Regions from separate parts of the Paenibacillus sp. FSL L8-0333 genome, predicted to be linked through region 2. Evidence: predicted binding sites of a transcription regulator. Region 2 holds the regulator's gene; each other region holds the start of a gene.

Region 1 (11,848 bases), 270 kb from region 2:
ACGGTTCTGTAGATAACCATTTTCATGTCGCAGGTGGAGAAGAGACCACTGTTCCTGATGGTATAGCTCACTTTTTGGAGCACAAAATGTTTGAAGAGCCAGAAGGCGATATTTTTGCCACTTTTGCCTCAAATGGAGCTTCAGCTAACGCTTTTACAAGTTTCGATCAGACGGTTTATCTTTTCTCGGCAACAGAAAACATAGAGACCAACCTTAGTACACTCGTTGATTTTGTGCAACGACCTTATTTTACGGATGAGAATGTAGAAAAGGAAAAAGGGATCATTGGTCAAGAAATCAATATGTATGCAGATAATCCAGACTGGCGTGTGTACTTTGGCCTTATTGAGGCGATGTATTCGAAACATCCGGTTCGGATTGATATTGCCGGAACTATAGAGTCGATTAGTACGATTACGAAAGAAACACTGTACACTTGTTACAATTCTTTTTATCATCCCAGCAATATGCTGTTGTTCGTAGTGGGTGGTGTGGATCCGGAGAAGGTATTCTCCTTGATTCGCAGCAATCAGCAGGGGAAATCTTATGGTAAACAAGGTGAGATTAAGCGTATTTTTGAAGAGGAGCCGGAACAAGTCGCTACGAAGCGCTTAGAAAGCAAACTGGCTGTTTCGATGCCTAAGATTATGTTTGGATTTAAGGAAAAAGTTGATGGTCTTACAGGTGAAGCTGCGCTTAAGCGTGATTTGGCCACTAAGCTTATGCTTGATTTGCTGGTTGGCAGCAGCACAGCGTTGTACCAAAAGCTCTATGATGAAGAACTGATCTCAGACAGCTTTGGCCATGAATTTAATAGTTCAGAACAATATACTTTTTCAGCTATGGGTGGAGATACCAAGGACCCTGATTTGCTTCTAAAACGAATAAAAGAAGAAGTGGATCAGATCTTAAAGTCTGGCTTTGCTGAGAAGGATTTCGAGCGGGCACGGAAAAAGAAAATAGGCGGATATTTGCGCATGCTGAACTCCCCTGAAAGTATCGCACATGAATTTACACGTTACCAATTCCGCGGTGGTGACCTGTTTGAAGTTCTGCCTATTTACGAATCGATTACTTTAGCTGAAGTGAATGAGCGTTTACATGCCCATGTAAATTGGGAGCAGCTCGCTGTTTCACTAGTGGTGAGTCCTTAAATGGCGCTTTTGGGAGAGAGCAACAAACCATTAGGAGAAATGACAGTTCTGGTGACAGGGGGCAGCGGGGGAATCGGTGGCGCCATTGCAGAACGGTTTGCCTCTGTGGGCATGAATATTGTTATACACTACAAGCACTCACATGAAGCTGCTAATGATGTCGCTCGGCGTTGTATGGCCCTTGGAGCAAAGGTAATGACTGTAAATGCGGATATGAAGGATCGCAGTCAGATTGTACGAATGGCGGAGAAGCTTGAAAGCAATGGAATGCAGCCGGATATCCTTGTTAACAATGCCGGTAAATCTCATTACGGGATGCTCGCTGATGTGAGCGAAGAGGAATGGGACGATATTATGGCCATTAACTTGAAAGGTACCTTTATGTGCAGCCAGATTTTTATGCCGTACATGGTATCCCAGCGTTATGGTCGAATCATCAACGTTTCTTCCGTGTGGGGAATATCGGGAGCCTCTTGTGAGGTCGCTTATTCAGCTAGTAAAGGCGGAGTAAATGCTTTTACTAAGGCGTTAGCCAAAGAATTAGCACCTTCTGGCGTAACTGTGAACGCGGTAGCTCCAGGAGCGGTTAATACGAATATGTTGTCTAACCTACAGGAGGATGAGGTCCGGATGCTGGAGGATGAGATTCCGGCGGGACGTTTGGCTACTCCGAACGAAATCTCCTCATTGATTTACTTTTTGGCACTGCCAGAATCCGGGTATATTACTGGGCAGATCATTAGCCCTAACGGTGGCTGGATTACGTAATGCTTAACTTGGAGAAAAGCTCCAGCATAAGAAGCTATCGTCTGAGACATATTATAAGTGTTGTTTTTTAATCTCTCGTAAGGCGGCTTACAGCCTGTATGCAGGTGTTCGACCGTAAACATGAAGGAGGATTTAAGATGACACAAGACGATAGCGTAATCAAAAATTTTGACACCTGGAAGAAATTCTTAGGTAAACGGGTTGTACAGGCAGAGAAACTTGGGATGAGTCAAGACACAATCTCAAAGCTGGCTTTTGAAATCGGGGAATTCCTTGATGAAAAAGTGGATCCAGCAAACACTCAAAACCGTGCGATCAAAGAGCTATGGGATGTCGGCAACGATGAAGAAAAGCAAACGATTGCTAAACTCATGGTCAAGTTGGCGAAAGACAACGCCTAAGCTTGCGGAAAAGCTCCCCCTGTGGGAGCTTTTCTGCAATTATTACAGGACTGACCTTGCCTTTCATTTTTATTTTATATATCATTAACATGACCCGTGTAAAAGACCGCTTTGCCGGGGCAGCTTTTTTTGCTGTATTGGCAAAGGGTAGGGAAAAGGAATCTATGAGGTGTACAAGTGGAATATAAACAGTGGTATATGGAATACAAGATTCACAAGAACAGACCCGGTCTGCTTGGTGATATCGCTTCAATGTTAGGGATGCTGGAAGTTAACATTCTGACGATTAATGGAGTTGAAGGAAAAACTCGCGGAATGTTGCTGGAGACCAATGATGATGAGAAAATTATGCTGATGGGCGAAATGCTCAAAAAAGTTGATAATATTACAGTTTCAGCTCTGCGGTCTCCTAGGCTCGTGGACAAGCTGGCTGTGCGCCATGGGCGATATATTGAACGGGATTCAGATGATCGGAAGACGTTTCGTTTCACCCGCGATGAGTTAGGTCTATTGGTTGATTTTCTCGGTGAGCTGTTTAAAAAAGATGGGAATCAGGTTGTAGGACTGCGTGGTATGCCCCGTGTAGGAAAGACGGAATCCATTATAGCTGGCAGTGTCTGTGCTATGAAACGCTGGACATTTGTCTCGTCCACACTGTTGCGGCAGACGGTGCGGAGTCAATTGGCTGAAGATGAGATGAACCCACATAATGTATTTATTATTGATGGTATAGTTAGTACGATCCGCTCTAATGAGAAACATTATAATTTATTACAAAATGTTATGAGCATGCCAAGCACAAAGGTTATAGAGCATCCAGATATTTTCGTACGCGAATCTGAGTACAGTTATGATGACTTTGATATTATTATTGAGCTGCGGAATAATCCAACTGAAGAAATCTTGTACGAGTCGTTTACGACGAGCTACAGTGATGATTTATAGAACACAAACAATGAAGAATACACTTCCGAGCATGTTTATTTATAAAGCTGGTTAAGGAAGTTTACATTCATAGAACTTACAGGAGGTGATGGTATGTCGGAACTGGGCCGGCAATTGAAAGAGGCACGTCTGCAAAAAGGGATGAGTCTTGACGATGTCCAGGAAGTAACAAAAATTCGCAAAAAGTATTTGGAAGCCATCGAGTCTGGAGACTACAAGGTGCTTCCAGGAAGTTTTTATGTGAGGGCGTTTATCAAAACGTATGCAGAAGCAGTAGGCATGAGTCCTGACGAACTGCTCGAGGAGCATGGGAACGTACCTGCACCACCCGCAGACACGACCATGGAGACGGTGATTCAAAAGCGCAGCCGTAGACCCGAAACCGAACGGAATGCAAAATGGCTGCCAACGGTGCTAATGTGGACATTCCCTATATTGATTATTGTAGTGATTTACATTTATGCTTCTAGTTTAAACAAAGCAGACCCTGATCAAGTTGATCAAACAAATATCACCAATAATGTGCAGGATCCTAATACAGCACAAACTTCTCCACCCGCATCAGGAGGCGGTGTTGTAGCGCCTACTTCCTCGGCAGGTGCTGAAGCAACTACAGAGCCAACTACGGAGCCTACGCCAACACCGACGCCAACGCCGACTCCTCAATCTATCACGGTTACACCAGATGGGAAGTCAGGCAAAACAACGAAATTTAAGGTCACAGCTCCTGCCGGAAGCGAAGTTAAGGTTGAGATTGTTGCATCCGGAGTAAGCTGGCTTGAAGTTTACAAAGGCGAGAACTCTAAAGGTGAAAAACTCTCCTTCGGAAATACAGCTGCAGGAGAAACTATGAGCTTCGTTCTTGGTAGTGAGGGCATGTATATTAAGTCTGGGTATTCCCCAGCAACTGAGATTACCGTAAATGGTCAAGTAATCACGGATGAGAAGACTTCTTCACGTCTCCTGCTTAATCTTGACGACGGTTCTGGAAGTGAAGGTACCCAAAGTGAAGGGACAGGCGAATAACAAATAGGATGTATAGACTTTGGCTTTAGGGAGAACATAAGACTGTTTTCAGTTTTAGCCAAAGTGAGGTGTACATCTTATGACAGTTAGCTGGATTGTAGCTGGCCTTGGGGTTGTTGTCAGTCTCATCGGATACTATTTGACACCAGGTGCTTGGGGATACGGAATTCTCGGATTCGGTATTGCACATATTGTGCTAGGAATTCTGGATATGTTTCGTAATCCGGTCCGAAGCAGATAGAAGCTGTAGAAATGAACGTCTCCAACGGCGTACTTCCGGTGGAGACGTGTTTCTACCCTTTGAATCAAACTCACTCGAAGGAAAAGCTCCACTTAGTGGGGCTGTTTTCTATGTCGGGTGAGCTACATAATGATTTATCCAAAATTAGACTTAATAGTACCATTCTCTTATAATAGTAGCAGACTAATTGTATAAAGGACGTGGAGTTTAATGAGTTCAGAATGTTCATTTGATATTGTATCCAAAATGGATATGCAGGAGTTAACGAATGCTATTCACCAAACAGAGAAAGAGATCGACAACCGCTTTGATTTTAAGAACAGCAAAAGCAGTCTGAAGATGGAGAAAGACGCACTTATAATCGCCTCTGAAGACGAATATAAGCTAAACGCTGTTATTGATATTTTACAATCAAAGATGGTGAAAAGAGGCATCACCCTAAAGAATCTGGACTTTGGTAAAGTAGAACCGGCTTCCCTGGGATCTGTACGTCAACGTTTAGGGCTTAAGCAAGGCATTGATCAGGAGAATGCGAAAAAGATTAATATTCTGATCCGTGATTCAAAATTAAAGGTGAAGAGCCAGATCCAAGGGGATCAAATTCGTGTAACCGGCAAGAGCCGCGATGATTTGCAGCAGATTATTCAGATTTTGCGTAAAGCTGATTTGCCGCTGGATCTACAATTCATGAACATGAAATAGAATTTTGTGCCCCGCAGTGCTTATTAGCACTAACAACGCGGGGTGCTTTCTGTTTTTTTGACACCTATTTATTGCTATAATATACTTGCTTAAGTAGAAATGGATTAGCCTGATTTAGGCAATTTGTATGAACGATTTAGGGGAGGAAAACTTCAGTGAATTTGCCCAACCGCATCACGCTAGCTCGTATTTGCCTGATCCCGATTATGATGTTTTTTTTACTGGTGGATTTCAGTTTTTATCCAGAACCGATACATTGGGGCTCGTTTCAGCTATCTGTTAATCATTTGGTAGCAGCTGTAATCTTTTTGCTTGCGGCCAGCACGGATGGAATAGACGGCTACATTGCTAGGAAATATAATATGGTCACCAATCTCGGTAAACTCCTTGATCCACTTGCGGACAAACTGCTGGTATCTGCAGTTCTGATTTCACTTGTGGAGCTGGGCAGATGCGATTCATGGATTGCTATTGTAATCATCAGTCGTGAGTTTGCAGTCACCGGACTTCGCCAGATTGCATTGCTAGAGGGAAAAGTGGTTGCCGCCAGCAAATGGGGCAAGATAAAGACGGTTGTACAAATTGTTGCGATCTCACTGCTGTTGTTGAATAATTTCCCATTTCAATTTGTCAGTATTCCTGTAGACGATATTGCTATTTGGGCCGCAGCGCTGATCACTATTTATTCTGGAATTGATTATTTTGTGAAGAATAAGGATCTGCTACAGCTGCATAATGCGTAAGAATGTAAGCTGGACATACAAGGAAAGGTAATAGGTGAAGCACCTATTACCTTTTTTGAAATCTAAAAGCAGTGTACCTACATTATAACTAGGAGGCGAAAGCCAGGTATGAAAGCGGAGATTATTGCAGTAGGGACAGAGCTTTTGCTCGGTCAAATCGTGAATAGTAATGCCCAGTTTTTGTCTATAGAGCTAGCTGCCATCGGGATCGATGTATACTTTCAAACTGTTGTCGGTGATAACAGCAGCCGCCTGCAGCAAGCCATCGAGATCGCTCAGAGTCGGGCCGACGTTATTATCTTTACAGGCGGAATTGGCCCCACTGAGGATGATCTGACTAAAGACGCACTGGCTGCATCGCTAGGTAGAACGCTCCACATTGATCGTTTGGCGATGGATCATGTACAACGTTTCTTTGATGATCGTAAGATCGTTATGACCGAAAATAACCGCAAACAGGCACTTATAATTGAAGGAACTACACCGTTGCCGAATGAAATCGGTCTTGCGGTTGGGATTGCTTTTGAGCATGAGAAGAAATATTATATTGTGCTTCCAGGTCCACCTCGTGAGATGAAACCGATGTTCGTAGATAAAGCAGTACCGTGGCTACAGCAGCACGCCTTGACGAACGAAACACCGCTTTATTCAAAAATGCTCAAATTTGCCGGCATCGGAGAATCACTGCTGGAGGACAAGCTCATTGAGCTGATTCGCAGTCAGACTGATCCAACGATTGCTCCGTATGCCAAAGAGGGAGAGGTAACTGTTCGTATTTCGACAAAGGCCCCTTCTGAGCATGAAGCTACAAAAAAGCTGGAGATACTGGAACAACAAATCAAGGAGATTTTGCCGGAACATTTGTATGCGAACATTGATGTGCCGCTAGAGCAATTGATAGTGGATTGGATGGCGGATGCCGGCCTGACCTTAAGTGCGGCAGAGAGCTGCACCGGAGGTTTGCTGATGGAGAGTATAACAAATATTCCAGGCAGTGCTTCGATGTTTGCCGGCGGAATCGTCTGCTATTCAAATGACTTAAAGAAAAAGCTGCTGAATGTGCCAAGTGCTTATTTGGAGGGACCCAATGCCCCTGGAGCCGTAAGCCGAGAAGTTGCCGAGGTGTTGGCTGACCAAGTGAGAATGATTGCAGACAGCGATTTCGGCTTATCTGTTACAGGTGTAGCTGGACCGGGTTATTCTGAACGAAAGCCTGTTGGACTTGTATTTATCGGCTTGGCTGAACGGGGACGTAAGACAGAGGTTTATGAGCTTAATCTTAAAGGTACGCGGGAAAATATCCGCTTACGAACAGTTAAGGCTTTGCTGTATCGTCTCTGGCGGAGACTTGAGGAACGCAAGGTGGAGACACCTCTTGAGGGTTCAGACTTGTAATGGGAGATTAGCCCAGTTATAATAAACACATACGGAAGAACCGTGGCACTGAGATTTCTTTGCTGCGGTTTTTTGTATATTTGCAGAGATTTTGATCACGATGCTTTCTCATGATCATAAGTCGTTGATGTCCGGTGAAGTGGAGAATTTAATTAACTTCTATCTCCGGAGGGAGGCTTACAATAAAAGGGATAAATAACGCCCAAGACAAAAAAAACGAATGTATGTTCGAAAAAAAGCTTGGCAAGACCTTAAAAACACGTTATTATATTACTATAAACAGTGAAGGAAGTGGTCTGATTGTCAGATCGTCGTGCAGCGCTTGATATGGCGCTTCGTCAAATAGAAAAACAATTTGGTAAAGGTTCGGTAATGAAACTGGGAGAATCCACGCATATGCAAGTGGAAGTTGTACCTAGCGGATCTTTGGCACTTGATATTGCATTAGGTATAGGCGGACTTCCAAAGGGACGTATTATTGAAGTATACGGACCGGAATCTTCAGGTAAAACAACAGTTGCTCTTCATGCTATTGCAGAAGTGCAAAGACAAGGCGGACAAGCTGCTTTTATCGATGCCGAGCATGCGCTTGATCCGAAATATGCACGTAACTTGGGCGTAAATATCGATGAATTGCTGCTTTCTCAGCCAGATACGGGTGAACAAGCGCTGGAAATCGCCGAAGCACTTGTTCGTAGTGGAGCCGTTGACATTATTGTCGTTGACTCCGTTGCTGCTTTGGTACCTAAGGCTGAAATTGAAGGCGATATGGGTGATTCCCACGTCGGACTGCAAGCTCGCTTGATGTCTCAAGCACTTCGTAAGCTTTCTGGTGCCATTAGCAAATCGAATACGATTGCTATCTTTATCAACCAGCTTCGTGAGAAGATCGGTGTTATGTTCGGTAACCCTGAGACAACTCCGGGTGGTCGTGCATTGAAATTCTACTCCTCTGTACGTTTAGATGTACGTCGCGTAGAGAGCATCAAGATGGGGAACGATGTGGTTGGTAACCGTACTAAGATCAAGATTGTGAAGAATAAAGTAGCCCCTCCATTTAAACAGGCTGATGTTGATATCATGTATGGTGAAGGGATTTCCAAAGAGGGAAGTCTTGTAGATATCGGTACTGAAATGGATATCGTGAATAAGAGTGGTGCATGGTATTCCTACGAAGGCGAGCGTCTCGGCCAAGGTCGTGAGAATGCTAAGCAGTTTTTGAAGGAACATCAGGATATTGCCCTTATTATTGAGAATAAGATCCGTGAAGCAAGTAATTTATCCACTATTGTTGCTGCGCCGAATAATGATGAGATTGTTGCAGAGCAAGAGGAAGAAGAAAAATTGCTCCTCGAAATCGAATAGTATATTAAACAATAGGACGCCCTGTGATTGATTGTTGCAGGGTGTCTTTTCTTAACAAGTATTGAAAGTAAGACGATAACTGATCTATTGCTATGAGGTGACAAACAACTATGGTAATACAACTGGATTTTGAAGCAGAAGAACAAGATGAGCAGGTGTTATCTGATTTTCCTGAAGGAGAACTCTTAGAGATCACTAAAGTAGAACGTCAAAAGAAATCTGACCACCGTTATATCATACATTTCGGAGCATATAACATGACTGTGCACGAGGACGTCATGATTAAATATCGAATGATTACTGGTAATTCTTTTATGAAGGCTGATTTGGAAGAAATTGTTGTAGCTGATGAGCGTCAACGAGCTTATGTGGAAGGCCTCCGTTATCTTGAACGTAAACCACGCACCGCTATGGAAATGACTCGCCGTTTACGCCAGAAGGAAATAGGAGAGACTATTATTGCGGAAGTGGTGCAGCGGCTACAGCAGGAAAGATTTCTTGATGACCCTTTATATGCTAAGCAATGGGCGGAGCAACGAATAGCGAACCAGCGGAAAGGGAAGATGTGGATTCGACAAGAGCTACGTGAGAAGGGGATTGACAAAACCCTTATATCGGAAGCTTTGGAGAATATTACTCCTGAACAAGAGCTGGAGAGTGCACTCGAAACAGGGCGCAAGAAATGGAATCTCATCCGTGGAGACGCTTCAGATAAGCGAAGAAAGACTGGAGCCTTCCTTATGCGCCGTGGATTCTCGGGCGATATGGTTCGCCAAGTGATCAATACTTTACTTGCGGAAGACAATTATGAAGGTGAAGATGAGGAGTTTTACTAGAATCACTGATTCTCTTGACATTAATGCGTATATCGACTCTCTTGACAATGTCTTTTTATAAATAATAAAATATAACATGAATCGGCATAAAATTAGAATCCTTTTTCCTTCCCAAAAAGGAGACTGTTTTAAACGGTTCACGTACAACTCATATGAAATGTAATCGCCGGATAAGGCGGGCAGTGTGCATGTGCAGCATGTGCAGTATGGCAATCGGTTGTTTACCGGTTTTTTGTATGGTGATGAACGGATAGTTAAACAACTGCACAATTCCCAGGGATATACCTTGGAGAGGAACCAACGAGGAGGTGAACAGATGCTGGAATCATGGATCTGGGTCATTATCGTTCTCGTTGTAGCTGCAATATTCTTTGGGTTCGGTTATTTTATTCGTAAATCCCTTGCAGAAGCTAAAATCCAAAGCGCAGAAAGAGAAGCCGTTGTCATCGTTGAGAATGCGAAGAAGGACGCTGAGGCGCTGAAGAAAGAAACAGTATTGGAAGCTAAGGACGAAGTCCATAGAATCCGTACTGAAGCTGAGAAAGAAACTCGTGAACGTCGGAATGAAATCCAACGCCAAGAGAGACGTTTGCTGCAAAAGGAAGAATCTCTGGATAAAAAAATGGAATCGCTTGAAAGAAAAGAAGAACAAGTAGCTAACAAAGAGAAACGAATTGATGAAACCCAACAGCAAATTGATGTTATTTACAAAAACCAAGTCACTGAATTGGAACGTATCTCCAATTTAAGCATCGAAGATGCAAGAAGTATCATTCTTAGCAATGTTGAGCAAGAAGTTCGCCATGAAACGGCACAAATGATCAAAGAAATTGAACAGCAGGCGAAAGAAGAAGCGGATAAGAAATCCCGTGAAATCATTACACTCGCTATCCAACGCTGTGCAGCTGATCACGTGGCGGAAACAACGGTTTCAGTTGTTACGTTGCCGAATGAAGAGATGAAGGGTCGGATTATCGGTCGTGAAGGCCGTAATATTCGTGCGTTGGAAACTCTTACAGGTATCGACCTCATTATTGATGATACGCCGGAAGCAGTTATTTTGTCGGGATTTGATCCAATTCGCCGTGAAGTGGCCCGTACGGCACTTGAGAAATTAGTGGCTGATGGACGTATTCACCCCGCTCGTATTGAAGAGATGGTGGAGAAATCCCGCAAAGAAGTGGACGAACGGATTCGGGAATATGGTGAGCAAGCTACTTTCGAAGTGGGCGTTCACGGTTTGCATCCAGATTTGATCAAGATTCTGGGGCGTCTGAAATTCCGTACAAGCTATGGTCAAAATGTATTGAAGCACTCCATGGAGGTTGCTTATTTAACAGGACTGATGGCCGGTGAGCTTGGGGAAGACATCGTGCTTGCAAAACGTGCAGGATTACTTCATGATATCGGCAAAGCGCTGGATCATGAAGTGGAAGGTTCGCACGTTGAGATCGGCGTTGAACTAGCGAAGAAATATAAGGAACATCCGGTTGTTATCAACAGTATCGCATCTCATCATGGAGACTGCGAAGCTACCTCGGTTATTGCTATGTTGGTTGGCGCCGCTGACGCATTGTCGGCTGCTAGACCTGGTGCTCGCCGTGAAACACTGGAAACGTATATTAAACGTCTAGAGAAACTGGAAGAAATCTCAGAGTCATTCGAAGGCGTTGAGAAATCATTTGCTATTCAAGCGGGCCGTGAGGTGCGCGTGATGGTACAGCCAGAGAAGATTGACGATGCAGAGGCATTCCGTCTTGCTCGCGATATTACGAAGATGATTGAAAGTGAACTGGATTATCCAGGACATATCAAGGTTACCGTTATTCGTGAGACACGGGCTGTTGAATACGCTAAATAGGCAATAAGTAGATAACATACACTTCGGAAATAACGATATTTATGATTGTTTCCTGGTACATGTTTCTGCTGGGAATATAAGGTTAAAGGATAAGATTTAACTTATACTTTCTTATATTTGATGAAAATTGGCCCCTAAGCGGGGCCTTTTTTCTTTTAAATATGAAGACTTATCCGTTAGATGAAGAGGTTAAGATTAGGAGGAGAGAAACATTAAAGTACTATTCATTGGAGATATCGTAGGTAGTGTAGGTAGGAAGGCACTTCGGGAGATGTTGCCCTCATTAAAAAGCAAATATCAACCACATATAATCATAGTTAACGGTGAAAATTCTGCTGCCGGTAGAGGGATTACTAAAGCGATCGCAAATGAATTTTTTAACTGGGGCGTTCACGGAATCACCATGGGTAA
Region 2 (11,848 bases):
CCCAACAGTGAACTCTTACAAACGTCTTGTTCCTGGTTATGAAGCACCTTGTTACGTAGCTTGGTCTGCAAGTAACCGTAGCCCGATGATTCGTATCCCGGCTTCGAGAGGGCTTAGCACACGTGTTGAAGTTCGTAATCCGGACCCGGCAGCTAACCCATACCTCGCACTTGCTGTTATGTTGAAAGCAGGGCTAGACGGAATTAAGCGTAAGCTTGATCTTCCAGCCCCAATTGACCGTAACATCTATGTGATGTCTGAGGAAGAGCGTATTGAAGAAGGCATCCCGAGCTTGCCATCCGATTTGAAAGAAGCGCTAAGCGAAATGATCCGCAGCCATGTAATTACCGAAGCTCTCGGCGAACATGCGCTGGCTCACTTCTACGAGCTGAAAGAAATCGAATGGGATATCTATCGTACTCAGGTTCACGAGTGGGAAAGAAACCAATACATGACTTTGTACTAGAACCTTTAAACCCTTGACACCTTTGGTGTTGAGGGTTTTTTTGTTTGGGCAAAATAGTGGTTTTGTAACCATCAATGATATGTCTACGAAAAATGCCCGCGAAATGCCCACAAATAGCTGAGGTTAAGGTTATTCGAGGATGTTTTACAGGTGAATATCAAAATTGGCATATTGTTGATTAACAATTTTAACGTGTAAGAAGCTGTTCATTTATCATAAATAATGGGATATCATGGGATATAGAAGAATTAAATGCAGAGACGGAGGAGTGAATTTGGATATAGTTTGGTCAAACTTAATATTAACTTTGATAATTTTCGGGATATTAGTGGTTTTGATTTTTAAAGGTATAAGTTTATTAGTAAGAAGTTATAAATCAAAAAAATAACTCTTCAGACGAGTGTACATAGTCATGACAGACATTGCTTATATTCTCGCATTGCTTTGACTTTTAAAGGATTTATCAAAGAGTGTTGACACAAATCTGAGTTACAGATCATTAAGGATGGCGATTTACAGAACCACCCCGCGTTTGCTGTGAGTCGCTATTTTATTTTTTTCTGAAAATGTTATAAGTAAAGTGTTTCGTGGAATTTGTCTTTTACTTAATTGATGTGTCGTCTGCCTATTAAGATAGCAGGTGCCCGAATCGTCCGGGAACAATTTGAATTTCGAGCACAACTCCATAGCTGTCAATAAGAGTGAGTCGATTGAATGAAATTTTTCAATCCGTAGCAATAAAAATGAAGAAAAGATTTGAAGAATAAGAGGATACGTTAGTCATGTGGGTAATAACTATTATAGTAATAAGGAGGTGCGTAATGAAAAAAATATTATTAACTACAGCTACTAGTATTCTTCTGTTTGCCTCAATTCTCGGTGCATGTAGTAACAATAAAACAACAAACGAGGCAGAGCCTACAGCGTCAAGTGCAGCGCCTACGCCAGTTGTCGAAGCTACAACCACTCCCGAACCTTCTGCTACTCCTTCTATGGAGGCGCAGGAGTCCGCCAGTCCGGAGGCCACTGATCCTCTAGCATCCGATCGACCAAAGACCAAAGCATTTGGTGAACAGGAGGGAGGGGTCTCAGGGCAAGAAGGTACACTTGGGCAAGGTGATGGATATTCCCTGTATGTTTTTCAGGGTTTCACACTAGACTCACAGTCTGGTCGTTTATCATTAACTGAGGATCCAACCTATTATGCCGAAATTGAACACTTGCCTGCCGGTTACGATCTCACAGCTTTGAAGCAACAGGGACAAACCGAGCTTTCTGCAATTGGTAAAGCAAACGACCATAGCGGGGAACTAATTGAACATCCTCTAGGTTTTGCAGAATTATATCTGCAGGCTACCAGTGATAAGGGGATAGAAGATTATATGGTCTGGAAAAATCAGGCGGGGGAAGCTTTTCTTTTTCGGATACACAATCCTAAGGGTGATTCGTCGAATAAGTTTGCACCTTGGGTGATGGTTTCACTGGCAACACTTGAACTTGAAATGAATTAAGTGTAAACAGAACCGAAGGGGGTGTATGGAGTAGAAGAAGTGTGCCATAACCATAATCAAAAAATGGTTGTTGGCACACTTCTTCTTCTTTTTGGTACCTTACTTCATTTGAACGCCAATTTCCATTTGCTGAGGTTGCAAATTTCGCGTATGAGCCCGGTATAGGACCCAGCAGACCTTATATGAAGCTTTATCCCACATTTTGGATACTAAAGGACCCCATAGTCGCTATTGGCATTAAAAACACTCAATATGAGCCTCATTCTTAGGAATAACGTCACTGGAGTCCGAAACCATGCTCCAAAGCCTGAAAATAAGCAAATAGCGTCATATGGGTCCGAAAGTCATGGCGTGTAGTAAAGGGATTTAATGTTAAAATATCTTATATATAGATAACTAATTCTTACCTGCAAAGGAGTAAGTTCATGCAAATTTTTATTTACATAGGCTTGGGCTTTTTTATAATTTCAGGTATATGTGTTGGAGCCTTCACGACAGGTACACAACAAAGAGGTAACTTTTATTCGGAATCTAAGCAAGACCGTAAAGCTAAAAACAAAGTAGCGAATGGGTCTGCTTTAGGTGGTCTTATTTCATTAGCTATAGCTGGGATTCTTTATTTGTTGTAATTGAACGCAAAATATAAGGAGGAGGAATGTTGCAGATGGTGAAGATTTTTAATGAAAATACGGTCTCATTTACTCAAAAACAGTCCCCGATCCCAGAGTTTGCTTGGCATACGAGTGAAAGATTAGCTGAAATGGTGGGCTCCAAGCATTTAGTTTTTGATATCAGATCTTTAGATCCTGATAAATATTCTTATCCTTATCATTTTCATAGAAATGCTGAAGAGATATTTGTGATTTTAGCGGGAAAAGCGATGTTAAGAACACCCGAGGGTTTTACGGAGGTTACGGAAGGGGATGTAATATTTTTTGAAATGGGACCGGAAGGGGCGCACCAGCTTTATAATCATACGGATGCACCATGCAGGTATCTGGATCTCCGAACGAATCAGGGAATAGATGTTTGCGAATATCCAGACTCTGGAAAAATCAACATTTTGCCTTATCAAGAAATCTATCAAGCGGATGAACAGGCGGATTATTATAAGGGTGAAGAGCATGTAAGGGAAAAATGGAATGGGGGAGCGTAATTGATTAAAGATCGTTGGTTTACAGTAACGGAAATTGATCCGACCACCTATGCAATCAGTGAATATGGACATTGGGAAAAGGTGCATTCTTTTTTACTCTTGGGGCAAAAACAAGCCGCGTTAATTGATACGGGATTAGGTATTGATAATATAAAAAGAATAACGGATCAGTTAACGGATTTACCTATCGCTGTCATAACTACACATGTGCATGCAGATCATATTGGCAGTCACGGACAATTCGAGACAATCTATGTTCATAAAGAGGATGAGGATTGGCTGATTAACGGAATAAAAGGCTTGTCCCTTGCCCAGATTCGAAAGGATATGAGTCGAGACATCACCCTTCCTGTTCCTGAAACCTTTGATCCTAACACCTACATACCTTTTCAAGGGAAACCAACGGCTCTTTTACAAGAGGGGGATGTGCTCGACATAGGTGGGCGCGAAATAGAAATTTACCACACACCAGGTCATTCGCCAGGTCATATCAGCCTATTTGATCATGCCAACGGATATCTGTTTACAGGTGATTTATTGTATGACGTTACTCCAATCTATGCTTTTTACCCTTCGACTAGTCCGGTTGATTTAGTGGCATCCTTAGAGAAGATTACAGAAATTCCAGGGGTTACCCAAGTATATGGCTCTCATAATACGCTGGGTTTAGATCCATCTATTTTACAAGAGGTCAAAAAGGCAGTTCGTGAGTTACGTGAGCAAAAAGTAGTGGCACATGGTACGGGTATTCACCAGTTTGATGGGTTTAGTGTGCAATTTTAGGTTCTTTCTATTTCGAAATCAAATGAGAGGTATGGCGATAACAACTTAATTATTCAGATACGATTGACCTGAAGAGTGCATGCAATTGTTGTACTTGGGAGTAAGCTTCCTTGTACTGGTTGTCGGATTGTTGAATAGGCAATAAACCCGGCAAGAAGGAAATACAATACACAGGCGTTTCTTTGCTGTTCATATATATTTTAAGCGTGAGTTCTTCTATCACATTAGCTTCTTCATCAGCTTCCTTAAGGACGTTAATATCTGCACTAGTTGCAGTTGTTTTGCTGTTTTGTTGTCTTTTGGAGACTTTTGAAAGGGTAAGTGCGTTAACCACAATCTCGGATCCCATTACATTATCGAAAGAGTATAGCTTTGCTACTGCTTTTTTGTTGTTCTTCGGATTTCTGGTGCCTATTGCTAATTTTTTATTAGGTTCGTTAAGTGCGATCAAGTGAGATTGATTGGGGGGAATGAATGTTTTGGTGAAAATGATGTTAAAGGATGCAGCCGCATTAACTAGCATAGAAATATCAGATGAAGTGGATAGCGTTTTCAATTTTATAATGGCGGCACTTAGAATTAAAACAACTCCTAAAATAGCAAATAAGTACACTAAGATAATCAGCATATAATCACCTCCCAGTTATCTCATTAGACTCAAATTGTTGCTTATTGAAAGATATGCCTGAATGATCCCCACTAGTATCTTTTAAAAGGGAAATTCGTGGAATTATAGGATCGGCTTCGGAATTAGCCCAAAAAAAGCACCCGGAGAAACCTGCCGATTCTGCAAATGGCGCAAAATTGGGGGTTGCTGCAAGGGTGCTTTTTAAGGTAAGTATGTAACCTATAGAAAATTGAAGGCAGTGATATGATCGGTATAAACAATCAGCTGTTTGTATTCGATCGGAGTCCCATAACTAGCATAAGGTCTTACAGTAACGTCATTGAGGACAACAAAGTTATAGCTGAAATTTTTATCAGGGTGTTCTGCTCCCAAATAAGATATGTATTCGTCTACTATTACATCATCCATCAAAGATTTTAAATCAAATACATCCTCTTTGTTGGAGACGGCTGGAGAGACGATTCCCTGAATGCTGCCAAAAGAGGTGAGCAAATTCACTTTTTTTCCACTAGCTTGTTCATCATTTAAAAGTAAACCGGACAGCTTACCCAGTGCATCGACTTTAAAATCGACGAGGGTTCTAATTTTTGAGTTATTCAAAACTAAACACATCCTTTTCAATTTGCAATCCTGTTAACAATATTCGACATATAATCACCAAACTCCTAGTATGCTAATGAAAAAATACTTACTTATGTAATGACCCCCATTCTGTATATGGTGATTTGGGGGCTGTGACGTCCTCAGCGAATTCAATTCCTTATCGTTACTCGTGTTCCTATAGGGACGATAGCTGCGAGTGTTAACACATCCTCGTTGTACATCCGGATACAGCCGTGGGATACCTCTTTCCCAATGGAGGAAGGATCATTCGTTCCATGAATCCCGTAGTGTGGTTTAGACAGTCCCATCCAAAAGGCACCAAAGGGACCGCCTGGATTGGGTTGTTTGTTAATAATCGTGAATTCTCCCACTGGGGATTGGGTTAACATCTTACCAATGCCGACAGGGAAACCTCTAATCACAATATCATTGTCCAGAAGATATAACATTCGTTGGGTCAGATCTACAATAATTCGGTAATTTGGCATTATGCACAACACTCCTTTCTAATTAGGATATGAGCAGAACGCCTAAACGGTTATTCATAGAAAATGCCCATTTTAGCGAACGAGAACAAATGTTCGTTAGTGGTTGAGAAAGCAAAATACACAGAAAAAAGGCTGTTCCGCATTTGCGGAACAGCCTTTTATGGTAGGAGTGCATACTTAGTGGATATCTCGAAACAATCCGATGACTCTTCCGAGAATAGTTACGCGATTAAGGCGAAGAGGCTCATAAGCTGGATTCTCCGGCTGAAGCCGTATATGATCACGTTCCTTGTAAAAGGTCTTAACGGTTGCTTCATCTTCTTCAGTCATGGCTACAACGATATCTCCGTTGTCCGCTGTTTGTTGTTGGCGAACAATTACATAATCACCATTCATAATGCCAGCATCCACCATACTATCACCCATAACTGACAGCATAAATACTTTGTTGTCACCTACATAGTGAGTAGGAAGTGGGAAGTAGTCCTCGATATTCTCTGTAGCAGTGATAGGTACCCCGGCGGTAACTTTACCTACGACAGGAATCCGTGAGATGGTCTGGGCGAATTGGTGAACATTCTCTGAATCCTCTTGGCCTAGTAATTCTATTGCACGTGGCTTCGTTGGATCTCGACGAATAAGTCCCTTCTTCTCAAGCCGGTCCAAATGACCGTGAACTGTGGAGCTGGAAGCAAGGCCAACAGCTTCTCCAATTTCCCGGACGGAAGGTGGATAACCCTTGCTGCGGACTTCGCTTCGTATAAATTCCAGGATCGCCAGCTGGCGACTTGAAATCTTTGACATTGGAATCAACCCCATATAGTAATGTTTGGGAAAATTATAACATAGAACTACCGTTCGCACAAACATAAGTTCTAACTATTATAAATATTAATCTGCTAGAGTTAAAAAATGGTAGACAAATGATAATAAAATGTACCACTTGAGTCTCTCAAAAAAAAGAGAACAATTGTTCTGAAATAGTATTGAACAAAACACATGTTCGTGTTATTATGAATTCGAAAGTAAGAACAAGTGTTTGGAGGATGATAATTATGCTAAAATACAGTACATACCGCAGCATCTACGATAAGGCCCCAGTGGTTGAATCTTTAGGACATAATGACGTTGCCCGTAATTCCGCTAAGGTGAAAGAGATAACGGAACGTTTGCTAGGAGGGATGATTTCGTTGTTCCGTCAGGACTTCTTTATTAAGTTAATATTGATTATCGTGCTAGTATTTTCTGGCCTAACAGTAGTGGGAAATGTATTTGCAGGATCGACGACTATAATGAAGGAAGAGAAGCGGATTGTGGTTGAACGTGGAGATACACTATGGAGTATTGCCCTTAAGAATAAACCGGCTGATATGAAGACAGTTGTTTATATAGAAGGAATTAAACGTTCAAGTGGGATTAAGAGTAGTCAAATTAACGCTGGAGACATACTTACTTTACCTATTTATTAATTTTCTGAGAACATAATAGAATGACCATTAGAGCTTGCAGGGAGTAGACCTTGACAAGCTCTTTTTCTCATGGCAGAGTTAGAATTAATTTATAGGGGGAGGGAAAGTATTGAATATTGATGAGTTGGTCGCGCGAATTAACGAATTGGCACGCAAACAGAAGAGCGTAGGCCTTAATCAAGAGGAAGTGGCGGAACGCGCCAAGCTTCGTGAAATTTACCTGGGGAATATCCGCAATAACTTCCGAGCACAATTAAATACTATTGAAGTAGTAGATAACGATGAGCATGAACAAGGTAACAAGGGGCTTAAACATTAGCTCGCTGTTCCTTTTCATAGATATTTCAGGATGACTAGGGGGAACGCACATGGCCCGTTCTTGGGAAAGAATGGTTCAACGCAACACACAGCAAATCAACAAGCAAAGAAAGAAACAAGGCAAGGATACGATTTATGCCTCTAAATCTCCTACCCAGAATGCCGAAGTCTTTAAAGGTCGCAACATTGCATTTCCGGTAGTGTTAGTGATACTTGGCACTATGTTTTGGGTAGTTGGTTCTATTGATCAGGCCAAAGGAAATGGCATGCTGGCTAATTGGTTGGGAGTAGTACTGTACTATTTGCTGGCAGCGCTATTGTTCTTCCGTCGTCCGTACTTGAAGGTGGAAAAAGCAAGACTGTCTACTATTAAATTCAATCGCGAACGCGGGCTTCCAGCTGCAGATATTGAGAAAATCACCCTTTCGCGTGGAGCTGTAGTCATTAAGCACAAAGGGAAACGTACGAAATGGATTTTCACAAGACTTATGAATCGCTATGATACTAATGCGATGAGTACACGATTAGAAGCATTTGCTAAAGCTCACAACATTGAAGTAGTTCACGAATAGAACTAGACCAGTTAAAGGGAGAGGGAGACCTGTAATGCCAATTTCTGCTGTACTATTTGACCTTGATGATACATTGCTGTGGGATGATCGGAGCGTCGAAGAAGCATTTCGTTCTGCTTGTGAAGCCGCCGGGGATACGATTGATCCACAAGAACTAGAAGTTGCAGTTCGTAAGGAAGCAAGTAGCTTGTATGAATCTTATGAGACGTTCCCATTTACAAAGATGATCGGAATTAATCCATATGAAGCACTCTGGGCTAACTTTACGGCAGGTGAACAACCAGAATTCCGTCAATTGGAGCAGCTTGCACCGGTATATCGTAAAGAGTCTTGGCGTCGCGGACTTGCAGCCTTAGGGGTGGAAGACGAAGCACTAGCTGAGACCTTGGCAACTAAATTCGCAGCAGAGCGCAGAAAACGTCCATACATCTATGAAGAAACAATGCATGTACTGGAGCAGTTACGGGGTCAAGTGAAGCTTTTGCTACTTACGAACGGCTGTCCTGCACTGCAACAAGAAAAACTAGATGGTGTGCCAGAGTTAATTCCTTTCTTTGATCATATTGTGATTTCCGGAAGCTTTGGTAAAGGCAAACCGGATAAGGAAATTTTCCTGCATGCTTTAGAGCTTCTTGATGTAACTCCTGAGCAAGCGGTTATGGTCGGCGATAAGCTTACAACGGATATCCGTGGGGGGCTGGCAGCAGGGTTGACCACGGTCTGGATTAATAGAAAAGGTAGAGCACCTAGTCTTGATATTCATCCGGATCATGAAATCAATCACCTTGAGGAACTTCTTCCACTAGTTCAATCCTTGTAAGATATACAGAGCTATTAGCTCCAACATAAAGACTTTATAAAAGCAGCGAGTTTCTGAGATCCTAAGAAACTCGCTGCTTTTCTGTACATACATACTAACATAAGGATTTCATTAGATTTTTAAGTAAATGATTTAAGTCACAAGTCTAATGCGGAATTGATGCAAAATACTGAAAAACCAATAATAATGTGTATAATAGATGGAGATGTATAACATGAATTGGTAGATTTTTATTATTCGATAATGATTGGGAGGGCTCCAAATGATGAGATCGAAGAAATTAGTCGCTGTATTATTAGGTGCAACACTTCTAGTACTAGGTGGATGTTCTTCAAATGGAACCAAGCATTCAGAAATACATAACATGAATATGAACATGTCTATGGAACCTATCAAAGTCGAACTACAATGGAGTCCTGAAGAAGTTGTTGTAAATCAAAAGGTAACCTTTGAAGCTGTGGTGACCCAAGATAACGAGGCAGTAGATGATGCAAAAGAGGTTCTGTTCGAAATTGTGAATAAAAATGATGAGGGACAGAAAATAGAGCTTAAGGGAAAGCTAATAGGTAAAGGAGTCTATCAAGCAGAAGGGACCCTTGAAAAGGAAGGACAATATAATGTCACTTCACATGTGACAGCCCGGACACAGCACTCTATGCCTAGCAAAGAGCTGTCTGTGAAACCATGATTCAAAGGTTCACAACGGTTGCTGAGCAATAACAGATAAAGCAGAGTGGAAAGGAAGGCTTTTCGAAATTCCTTTATTCTGCTAAACTTACTCTAATGTTTTACTGGGGGGACTATTAGTTGGCTAAATATACACTTGAGGAAAGCTTACAACAAAGGATTTTGATCCTTGATGGCGCAATGGGCACAATGATCCAACAGGTGCCTCTTACTGGAGAAGATTTTGGTGGCGATGAGCTGGATGGCTGTAATGAAATGCTGGTATTAACACGTCCAGAAGTCATTCAGACGATTCATGAGCAGTATCTCGAAGCAGGGGCTGATCTCATTGAGACTAACACATTTGGTGCAACCTCTGTTGTACTGGCGGAATATGATATTCCTCAGCGCGCACGTGAGATCAATCTAGCGGCAGCAGAGTTGGCCCGCAGAGCAGTAGACAAATATGACACACCTGACCGTCCGCGATACGTCGTGGGGGCTATGGGTCCAACAACAAAAACGCTCTCAGTAACTGGAGGCGTTACTTTCCAAGAGCTAGTTGATAGCTATGAGGAACAAGCAGTGGCATTGATCGACGGTAAAGTAGATGTTTTGCTGCTGGAGACCTCTCAAGATACACTTAACGTTAAAGCTGGAAGTATTGGTATTCGTAATGCTTTTGAAAAGACTGGCATCACATTACCGGTTATGATTTCAGGAACAATTGAACCAATGGGTACTACACTGGCGGGTCAGAATATTGAAGCATTTTATATCTCATTAGAACATCTGAAGCCTATCTCTATGGGCCTCAACTGTGCGACTGGTCCAGAGTTCATGCGGGATCATATTCGTTCGCTTTCGGAGATCTCCTCGGCAGCCGTGAGCTGTTATCCAAACGCAGGATTGCCGGATGAGAATGGACATTATCATGAATCTCCAGATTCTTTAGCTCGCAAGATTGCAGCCTTTGCTGAAAAAGGCTGGCTGAATATTGCGGGGGGCTGCTGTGGAACGACACCAGAGCATATCCGTGCGATGAAGGAAGCACTTTTCGAATATCCTCCACGCCCGCTGGCAGGTAATCATCCACCTGCACTTTCAGGTATTGAGCCTATCTATATTGAGAACGACAACCGTCCTTACATGGTTGGTGAACGTACGAATGTACTTGGCTCTCGTAAATTCAAACGTCTTATCGTCGAAGGTAAATATGAGGAAGCCTCAGAAATTGCCCGAGCTCAGGTAAAGAGTGGGGCACAGGTTATTGACGTGTGTGTACAAGACCCTGACCGCGATGAGATTGAAGATATTAAGCTTTTCTTAGAACTGGTTGTAAAAAAGGTTAAAGTACCTCTGATGATCGATACTACCGATCCTAAGGTTATTGATTTAGCTTTGCAGTACTGCCAAGGTAAGGCGATAATTAACTCTATTAACCTTGAAGATGGTGAAGAGAAATTCGAGCTGGTGACGCCGATCATTCATAAATATGGCGCAGCTATTGTTGTGGGTACCATCGATGAGACGGGACAAGCAATTAAGGCGACAGATAAACTGGAAGTGGCTAAACGCTCCTATGACTTGCTAGTGAACAAGTATGGTTTAGCAGGAGAAGATCTTATTTTTGACACGCTGGTGTTCCCTGTAGGAACCGGAGATGAACAATATATCGGTTCAGCAAAAGAAACGATTGACGGCATTCGTTTGATCAAGGAAGCACTTCCAGGTGTTCATACGATCTTGGGCATCAGCAATGTCTCCTTTGGATTGCCAGAAGCGGGACGTGAAGTGTTGAACTCAGTATTCCTTTATGAATGTACAAAAGCTGGATTAGATTATGCGATCGTAAATACAGAGAAAGTGGAGCGGTATGCTTCCATTCCTGCCGAAGAACGTCATCTTGCTGAGGAACTGATTTATAATACGAATGATGAGACGCTTTCTGCTTTTGTAGCTGCTTTCCGTGGTAAAAAAGTAGAGAAAAAAGAGAAGATTTCCAACCTGTCACTTGAAGAACGTTTAGCCTCCTATGTGGTTGAAGGTACGAAGGAAGGACTCATTCCTGATCTAAATGAAGCATTGACTAAATCTGGTCCGCTGGAGATCATCAATGGACCGCTGATGGCAGGGATGTCGGAAGTCGGCCGGTTATTTAATAATAATGAATTGATTGTTGCTGAAGTGCTGCAAAGCGCTGAAGTGATGAAGGCTTCTGTGAATCACCTAGAGCAGTTTATGCAGAAGGATGAGACAGCGGTTAAAGGAAAAATTATGCTGGCGACCGTAAAAGGGGACGTGCATGATATTGGTAAGAATCTAGTGGAGATCATCCTCTCCAACAATGGTTATCAGATCATTAATT
Region 3 (6,364 bases), 1.3 Mb from region 2:
TCTCCTTTTTACATATCTTGTGCTGTAGTCATTAATCATTAGGAGGAATTGAAAATGGGTATGGAACATGGTTGTGGTTGTAACGTAGGTCCGGTAGTAAGTCCAGCATCAGTAGGTCCGGTGTGTAGTCCTTGGACTTCTACAGGAGCAATCCTGGTACTTTTCATCTTGCTGGTTATCATCACTAAAGCTTGCTTATTCTAAGTTAGCTGATGTGAAGTGTAGCCCCGTCTGGCGAATGCCAGGTGGGGCTATTCTGTTGCCTGGGGATGGTCAGACAGATCGTTATTTAAACATAAATTCCACCCGGGTTCCGTCTGCATAATCCTCCAGCTGATTGCCAACCCAGCTTCCTGCCCCGCGGTTATCGCTTGGCGTTATGTATTCAATGTCGGCACCAACGCCGCCTTCCTCACACATAGCCATTGGCCATTCATCCCGGTCATATCCCTTTTTAGTAGGGATCCCTTTTAAGGACTCTTTGCGGTTCTCTTCAGCCTGCTCTCGGTTAATCGTACATGTGGCGGATTCACCTTTCGCAATGGCATCCTGAATATGCTTGGCGGTCTCAGGATAGCGGTCTGATGGGAAGGTTAGCTGAACAACACTCGAATTGGATGGAGACGAGGGGTCTGTAGGCTCTCCGTTTTGTTCAAACCAGTAACTAGCCAAAGCAAGTAATGCAACAATGATGAGACTGGAGATCCATTTTTTCACTTTCAATTCTGCTCCTCCTTTTTTGGCACTTAAAATAGTATATCTTATATCATAATTCAGTGCGATTTAATATAATTAGGTAAAATAAAGGAGGACGTAACTGGATATGGAGTACATAATTACCATTGAGGATCAGACGCTTATTACGGCTGCCGAAGATATAATTACCAGACGTTATGAATGGGGGCGTCATCATGTGGGTGCAGCGCTTCGTACTAAAACAGGAGAGATTTTTACAGCGGTACATGTGGAAGCCAGCATGGGGAGGATTACAGTCTGTGCAGAAGCGATGGTGATTGGCAAAGCGATATCCGAAGGTTATAAGGAATTTGATACGATTGTTGCGGTAAGGCATTCTGATCCAGACAGCGAGGAAAAAGAGATTAAAGTAGTCTCTCCCTGCGGCATGTGCCGAGAGTTAATTGCGGATTACGGAATAGACAGCAAGATAATTGTATCGGAGGATGACCGATTAGCTAAATATGAAATCACTGAGCTATTGCCTTTAAGGTACACGAGATAAGAAAAAAAGTAATGAGGAGCCGCTGAGCTCCTTTTTTTGTTGAGCCGTGAAATTATTCAGCAGTTCCTTATATCGTCCCAACTTATTTTACAACTTCATGTCCATTCGCTGAGTTCATGTCACTATTGTCCCCATACTATAACTTAAAAAGATTTAAAAGGATGGTGAGAATAGATGGAGCAGCGGATTATTCGTCAGATGGTTGATTCAGCATCAAGGTTCGTGGGCGATGTGCAGTGGCAGATGGCTTTTCGCAGATTACAAATGGCTCCGGCGGATTCGGGACTGTCGTCCTCGGCTCAGCTATTGCTGAATACCCTCTATTACTTGCAGGGAAAGGGTGTGATAAGCGGCCAACATGATTATTTGGAAAGTGCAGACGAGCTCATGGAGAAGCTTAAAAATACCAGTGGGCAATATGCTGCGCTTCATGGCTACGAGCTGGGCGCAATCAATAATCAGTCCCAGGCTCTAATTGACAATCAGCGGAATTGGGTCGTCAACAGTGCGATACGCTGGTCTAGGGCCGGCGGGATCGTAACGATGTGTTATCACGCTGCATTACCGGGGACAGCGCCAACTTGGGGGAATGTAAATACGAGCCTAAGCAATGCTGATTTTGATAAATATATAACCTCAGGTACCACCCAGTATAATGCGCTGTTAGCTGATCTGGATAAGATAGCCCTGTCGCTGAAAAAGCTTAATGACGCAGGGATTCCTGTACTTTGGCGGCCGTATCATGAAATGAATGGTGGATGGTTTTGGTGGGGGCAAAAGAGCAATTACGCTGCATTGTGGAACCTTATGTTCGATCGTTTTACCAATTATCATAAGCTGCATAATTTATTGTGGGTTTGGAGTCCAAATGCAAAAAATCAGTGGTGTGATGAGCCGGCAGAATACTATCCGGGCAGTGATAAGGTAGATGTGCTGGCGCTCGACATTTATGACGCGGATTTCAAGATTAGCCATTATGATAATTTATGGGATCTGGGTCGTGGCAAGCTGATTGCGATTGGTGAGAATGGAGAGCTTCCGTCTGCTGAACTGTTGTCCAAAACGCAGCCCAAATGGTCTTATCAGCTGACCTGGGGGAAACTCCTCTATGAGAAGAATACCGATGCTGTGATAAAAGCTTTTATGAACGACAAAATGGTATTCACACGAGAGGAGTATGCTGCTGAGGCCGCCGCTTTCGCTGCTATCGGGGATAGTGTGCTGGAGAGTGGACTCTGTGGGCAATACTACAATAACATGACGCTTAGCGGCACACCTGCACTTTTGCGTACGGATGCCAATATTAACTTTTCATGGAGACAAGGTTCGCCTGATCCTGCCATTCGTGTAGATGCGTTTTCTGTGCGGTGGAGTGGGAAGCTGACGGCTGCTTTTAGCGAGATTTATACCATTTATTCCTACTCTGATGATGGGATACGGGTATGGATTGATGGCGGGCTAGTCATTGATAGTTGGGTGAATCAGAGCGGCCAGGAACGAAAAGGAAGCATAAGTCTGATAGCAGGTAAGCCGTATGAAATAAAGGTGGAGTATTATGAGAATGCGGGCGACGCCCGGGTTGTTTTGCAGTGGGAGAGTCCTAGCCAGATCAAGGGGGTTATCCCAGCGGGGGCATTTTATCTTCCTTAAAAAAGAGTACTTCAAGTGTACAAGCGCAAGCAAAAAGCCCCGGTTTTCCGGGGCCTTTTTACGTATGAGCGTCTTAAATTTGTTCGCGGTAGCTAATGTTGTTGGCGATCTTCTCGTCACGAACGGCTTTGCGCAGAACATCTTTGACGGTTTGGGCATCATGGATTTTTCGAAAAAGAAGCTGAGGCGCTGAGGCATCATCAGAAAATACAGTTAATGACCCGATGCCAAGCATCCGGTCCATTATTGACTGTTTCACGGATAAATCGCGTACGCGCAGCAATTCGATTTCTTCAACATTTTTACCGATAAGTCCGGTCTTTAACATAATGCGCTGACTTGTAATGGTATATGAAGTTGTGTTAAGAGCTATAATTCCTTTAAGTCGATCTGAGATGCCGGCAGGTTTGCCTTTCCAGAGCACAACTTCTTGATTGACATGATTATCTTCTGCTGGTCGATGGGCGGTCACTGGAGCGGTACCGTTAAGGCTGGTTCCACATTCTCCACAAAATTTAGCGCCCTGCTTGTATTCCGCTCCGCAGGTGGTGCAATAAGGCATAAATACCCTCCTTTTCTGATCACAATTAAAATAATTATAACATAACAGTCATTTTACATATATTTCATTTGCGCTTTACACAAACCGACATTATCCTGTTAAGTGGAGGGATAAATAATGAAAAAAGCTTTACTAATAGGAATGCTGATGATGACTGTCATCCTTAGCGCCTGCAGCAATAATTCAACTTCATCGGCACCTGCCACGGAAGAAGAAGTGCAGGAGACTGTGCAAAACTTCTACAATGAAATGTCTAAACTTGAAGAGTCGGGAAAATCTTCTTTAGCGGAGTTCAATGAAGCCATTGCGGGTTATTCAGCAGGAGAACTCACGGACAAGCAGTTGGAGAAGAAAATTAAGCAATTCCAGATTACCGCAACTGATTTATCGAATCAAGCCGAGAAAGTAAAAATTTCCTCCAGCTTGCCTGAAGACATTCGTAAGTTGCTTGAAGAGTCTAAAATTTCCTTTGAAAGTGCTTATTCTTTAAAAAAAGAGGCTTCTCAGGGCGCAGATTCCGCAAATGTTACGGCTGAGCAATTTAATGAATTGAATCAAAAAGCTGATATAGCGATGTTGTTCGGTATCTCCAAGCTTAATGAGGCAAGAGAAGCAACTGGACTTATAGATTCCGAAGGTGAAGCTACCTCAGTATCTGGAGATGTTGTTCAAGAATAAATCAAATCAGGCGCTGCACAGTTTATCTGTCAGCGTCTTTTTGCTGCGCTTACATGGATATACATTGATATACATCTTTTGGATAAAAAGCGCTCCTTCAAAAAGGTATCTTTTTCCTGATTATTGATTAATATGCGAAGATGCGGATATAATACAAACATACGTTCGTGTTCAGAAGAATAGATATATTATAAGGGAGGGGTTACCATGGGCAAAAAGCTGGAAAAAAACGGGCTGTGGGAAAGCAGCCGCATGATGCTGCCGGAGCATAAGACAAGAATTATAAGAGATGAACGGGAGACGCTGCGCCGCATCAAGCCTATTCTGGATGAGCAAAAGCTGGAGGAGATCGAATGTACACTGGCTTTGTCGTTGCGGAGTCATGTACGAGTGACAGTTGTTCTGTTTGAACCTTTTGAAAATACGATGTTAAGTGGCTTTGTGACTTCCATTCACACCCACTCGCGTGAGTTTAAGCTGCAGTGGGCGGAGGAATGGAAGTGGATCGATGTGGATGATATTGTCGAGGTCTACATCGTTTAATGCTGAGAACCGTTGCCTTCGCTTTTCTCATAAGCGATTAAGGTAACGGTAGGGTTACCGGTCAGATGTGCAATGGAAGCTTCAGCATTCCGAATAATTTCCAGTGCTTCTTCCTGTTCACTAAGGGCTGCAACTTTATAGCTATCGCTATGAATATCCATATGTCTCCCACCTTTCGTTAAATATTTTGTCCTTTTTTGTGGAAATCATCCTAAGGGGGACAGGGGTACAGGCAAATAGGACAGCGGCATCATTGAATATACCAAAGGGGTGATTCTATGCTGACTTTGGAGCAATTGAGGGAAAAATCCGCGGCGCGTCTGGTCGGGCTTCATCCTGTCTTGGCGGCAGGTGCGAATGTTTTGATTCAGCAAAGCCATGCGAGAGGAGTCCCTATCGTTATTACTCAGGGTCTACGGACCATCGCTGAGCAAAATGCTTTGTATGCGCAGGGTAGAAGCAAACCGGGGCCGATAGTTACCAACGCTAAAGGCGGTACCAGCTATCATAATTATGGTCTTGCGTTTGATTTTGCGCTTTTGCTGCCGAATGGCACTAGCCTTTCTTGGGATATCAATCGTGATGGTGATAAAGATAAGACTGCGGATTGGCAAGAGGTTGTACAGGAGGCTAAGCGGCTTGGATTAGAATGGGGCGGGGACTGGACCTCTTTTAAAGATTATTCACATCTGCAAATGACTTTCGGTTTAACTATAGATCAACTTCGGGCAGGTAAACGTCCAACGACGGACCAAGCCAAAGAGGCTTTAAAAAAGATTACCGGAGGGGATGATCAGGTGAACAAAGACGTTACAGTGACCATTAACCTAAACGGCCGTAAGCTTACCGATGGCGTTCTCGATACCGGAATAACCTATGTGCCCATACGTGCGCTGGCTGAGGCACTTGGAGCAAAGGTTACTTATGATGCTGTGACCAAGACAGTTAATGTAGTAAAAGAGTAAAATCATCATGCATAGACAGTGCCGTCCAAGGGGAAATTATCAGTGATAACTAACCTTAAAGGGAGGCATAACACTGTGAACAAGCTGATAACAAGCCTTGCATGCGGTACTGTACTGTCAATGAGTCTAATGGGAGCTAGCTATGCATCAAATGCCGTTGGATCAGCAGCATTGGGCGGTATCCCAGCCGCGAATACCGGAATGGATGGCACTGCGGAACACACTCGGATGATGAATACGGAAGGCAATCTAATGAATGGCACCACGGGAACAATGAATCAGCATGAGAGCATTATGAAAGATAAGATCCGCATCGATGATAATTACAGACCTAACAACTACAACACCAATAACTACAATGACACCCGCAATAACTACAGAACCAACAGCACTGTTAACCCGGCAACCAACACTACACAGACCGGCAAATACCGTGCAACTAGTACAACAACGAATGCTGCGACTAACAAAGGATCTAACTGGGGCTGGCTCGGTCTGCTTGGACTTTTGGGTCTTGCCGGAATGAGAAGCAGAAGTGACGAGCGTAGATAATCCCCGTCTATAATAACCCGTGTCGGTTTAGGCTGAACGGGTTATTTTTATTGTAAATAATTTTTTTCGAAAAAGGATTGCGCGTTATCGATATTCATGATATTATATTTCTTGTCGCGTTATATGTGAACAACGTATGAAGCTTCAACACATAATATGCCGGGGTGGCGGAAC

What was found. Region 2 encodes LexA, which represses DNA repair genes until DNA is damaged. Its sites were predicted from a motif close to CGAACATATGTTCG; they were not measured.
Region 1: the regulator LexA is predicted to act here: its motif matches at 7,593-7,606, upstream of recA (recombinase RecA).
Region 3: the regulator LexA is predicted to act here: its motif matches at 4,285-4,298, upstream of NYE72_RS22990 (YolD-like family protein).

The regions. Positions count from the first base shown of each region.
Region 1 covers NZ_CP150186.1:4,109,509-4,121,356, reverse strand. The annotation lists gene NYE72_RS18340 (pitrilysin family protein) at 1-1,154, shown strand, start outside; gene fabG (3-oxoacyl-ACP reductase FabG) at 1,155-1,922, shown strand; gene NYE72_RS18330 (DUF3243 domain-containing protein) at 2,060-2,323, shown strand; gene NYE72_RS18325 (DUF3388 domain-containing protein) at 2,501-3,268, shown strand; gene NYE72_RS18320 (RodZ domain-containing protein) at 3,362-4,294, shown strand; gene NYE72_RS18315 (hypothetical protein) at 4,374-4,535, shown strand; gene NYE72_RS18310 (YajQ family cyclic di-GMP-binding protein) at 4,746-5,237, shown strand; gene pgsA (CDP-diacylglycerol--glycerol-3-phosphate 3-phosphatidyltransferase) at 5,393-5,980, shown strand; gene NYE72_RS18300 (competence/damage-inducible protein A) at 6,089-7,375, shown strand; gene recA (recombinase RecA) at 7,676-8,740, shown strand; gene NYE72_RS18290 (RecX family transcriptional regulator) at 8,851-9,576, shown strand; gene rny (ribonuclease Y) at 9,896-11,437, shown strand; gene NYE72_RS18280 (TIGR00282 family metallophosphoesterase) at 11,649-11,848, shown strand, end outside.
Region 2 covers NZ_CP150186.1:3,838,795-3,850,642, reverse strand. The annotation lists gene glnA (type I glutamate--ammonia ligase) at 1-466, shown strand, start outside; gene NYE72_RS17205 (hypothetical protein) at 1,288-1,977, shown strand; gene NYE72_RS17200 (DUF5316 domain-containing protein) at 2,403-2,606, shown strand; gene NYE72_RS17195 (cupin domain-containing protein) at 2,642-3,133, shown strand; gene NYE72_RS17190 (MBL fold metallo-hydrolase) at 3,134-3,916, shown strand; gene NYE72_RS17185 (hypothetical protein) at 3,966-4,544, opposite strand; gene NYE72_RS17180 (hypothetical protein) at 4,764-5,144, opposite strand; gene NYE72_RS17175 (L,D-transpeptidase) at 5,297-5,635, opposite strand; gene lexA (transcriptional repressor LexA) at 5,813-6,439, opposite strand; gene NYE72_RS17165 (LysM peptidoglycan-binding domain-containing protein) at 6,691-7,104, shown strand; gene NYE72_RS17160 (DUF896 domain-containing protein) at 7,214-7,423, shown strand; gene NYE72_RS17155 (hypothetical protein) at 7,473-7,994, shown strand; gene NYE72_RS17150 (HAD family hydrolase) at 8,029-8,814, shown strand; gene NYE72_RS17145 (FixH family protein) at 9,077-9,502, shown strand; gene metH (methionine synthase) at 9,622-11,848, shown strand, end outside.
Region 3 covers NZ_CP150186.1:5,139,000-5,145,363, reverse strand. The annotation lists gene NYE72_RS23020 (hypothetical protein) at 55-204, shown strand; gene NYE72_RS23015 (NucA/NucB deoxyribonuclease domain-containing protein) at 286-717, opposite strand; gene NYE72_RS23010 (cytidine deaminase) at 824-1,240, shown strand; gene NYE72_RS23005 (glycosyl hydrolase) at 1,415-2,890, shown strand; gene NYE72_RS23000 (PH domain-containing protein) at 2,964-3,452, opposite strand; gene NYE72_RS22995 (hypothetical protein) at 3,570-4,130, shown strand; gene NYE72_RS22990 (YolD-like family protein) at 4,338-4,673, shown strand; gene NYE72_RS22985 (hypothetical protein) at 4,670-4,834, opposite strand; gene NYE72_RS22980 (M15 family metallopeptidase) at 4,952-5,638, shown strand; gene NYE72_RS22975 (WGxxGxxG-CTERM domain-containing protein) at 5,714-6,190, shown strand; tRNA gene NYE72_RS22970 (tRNA-Leu) at 6,349-6,364, shown strand, end outside.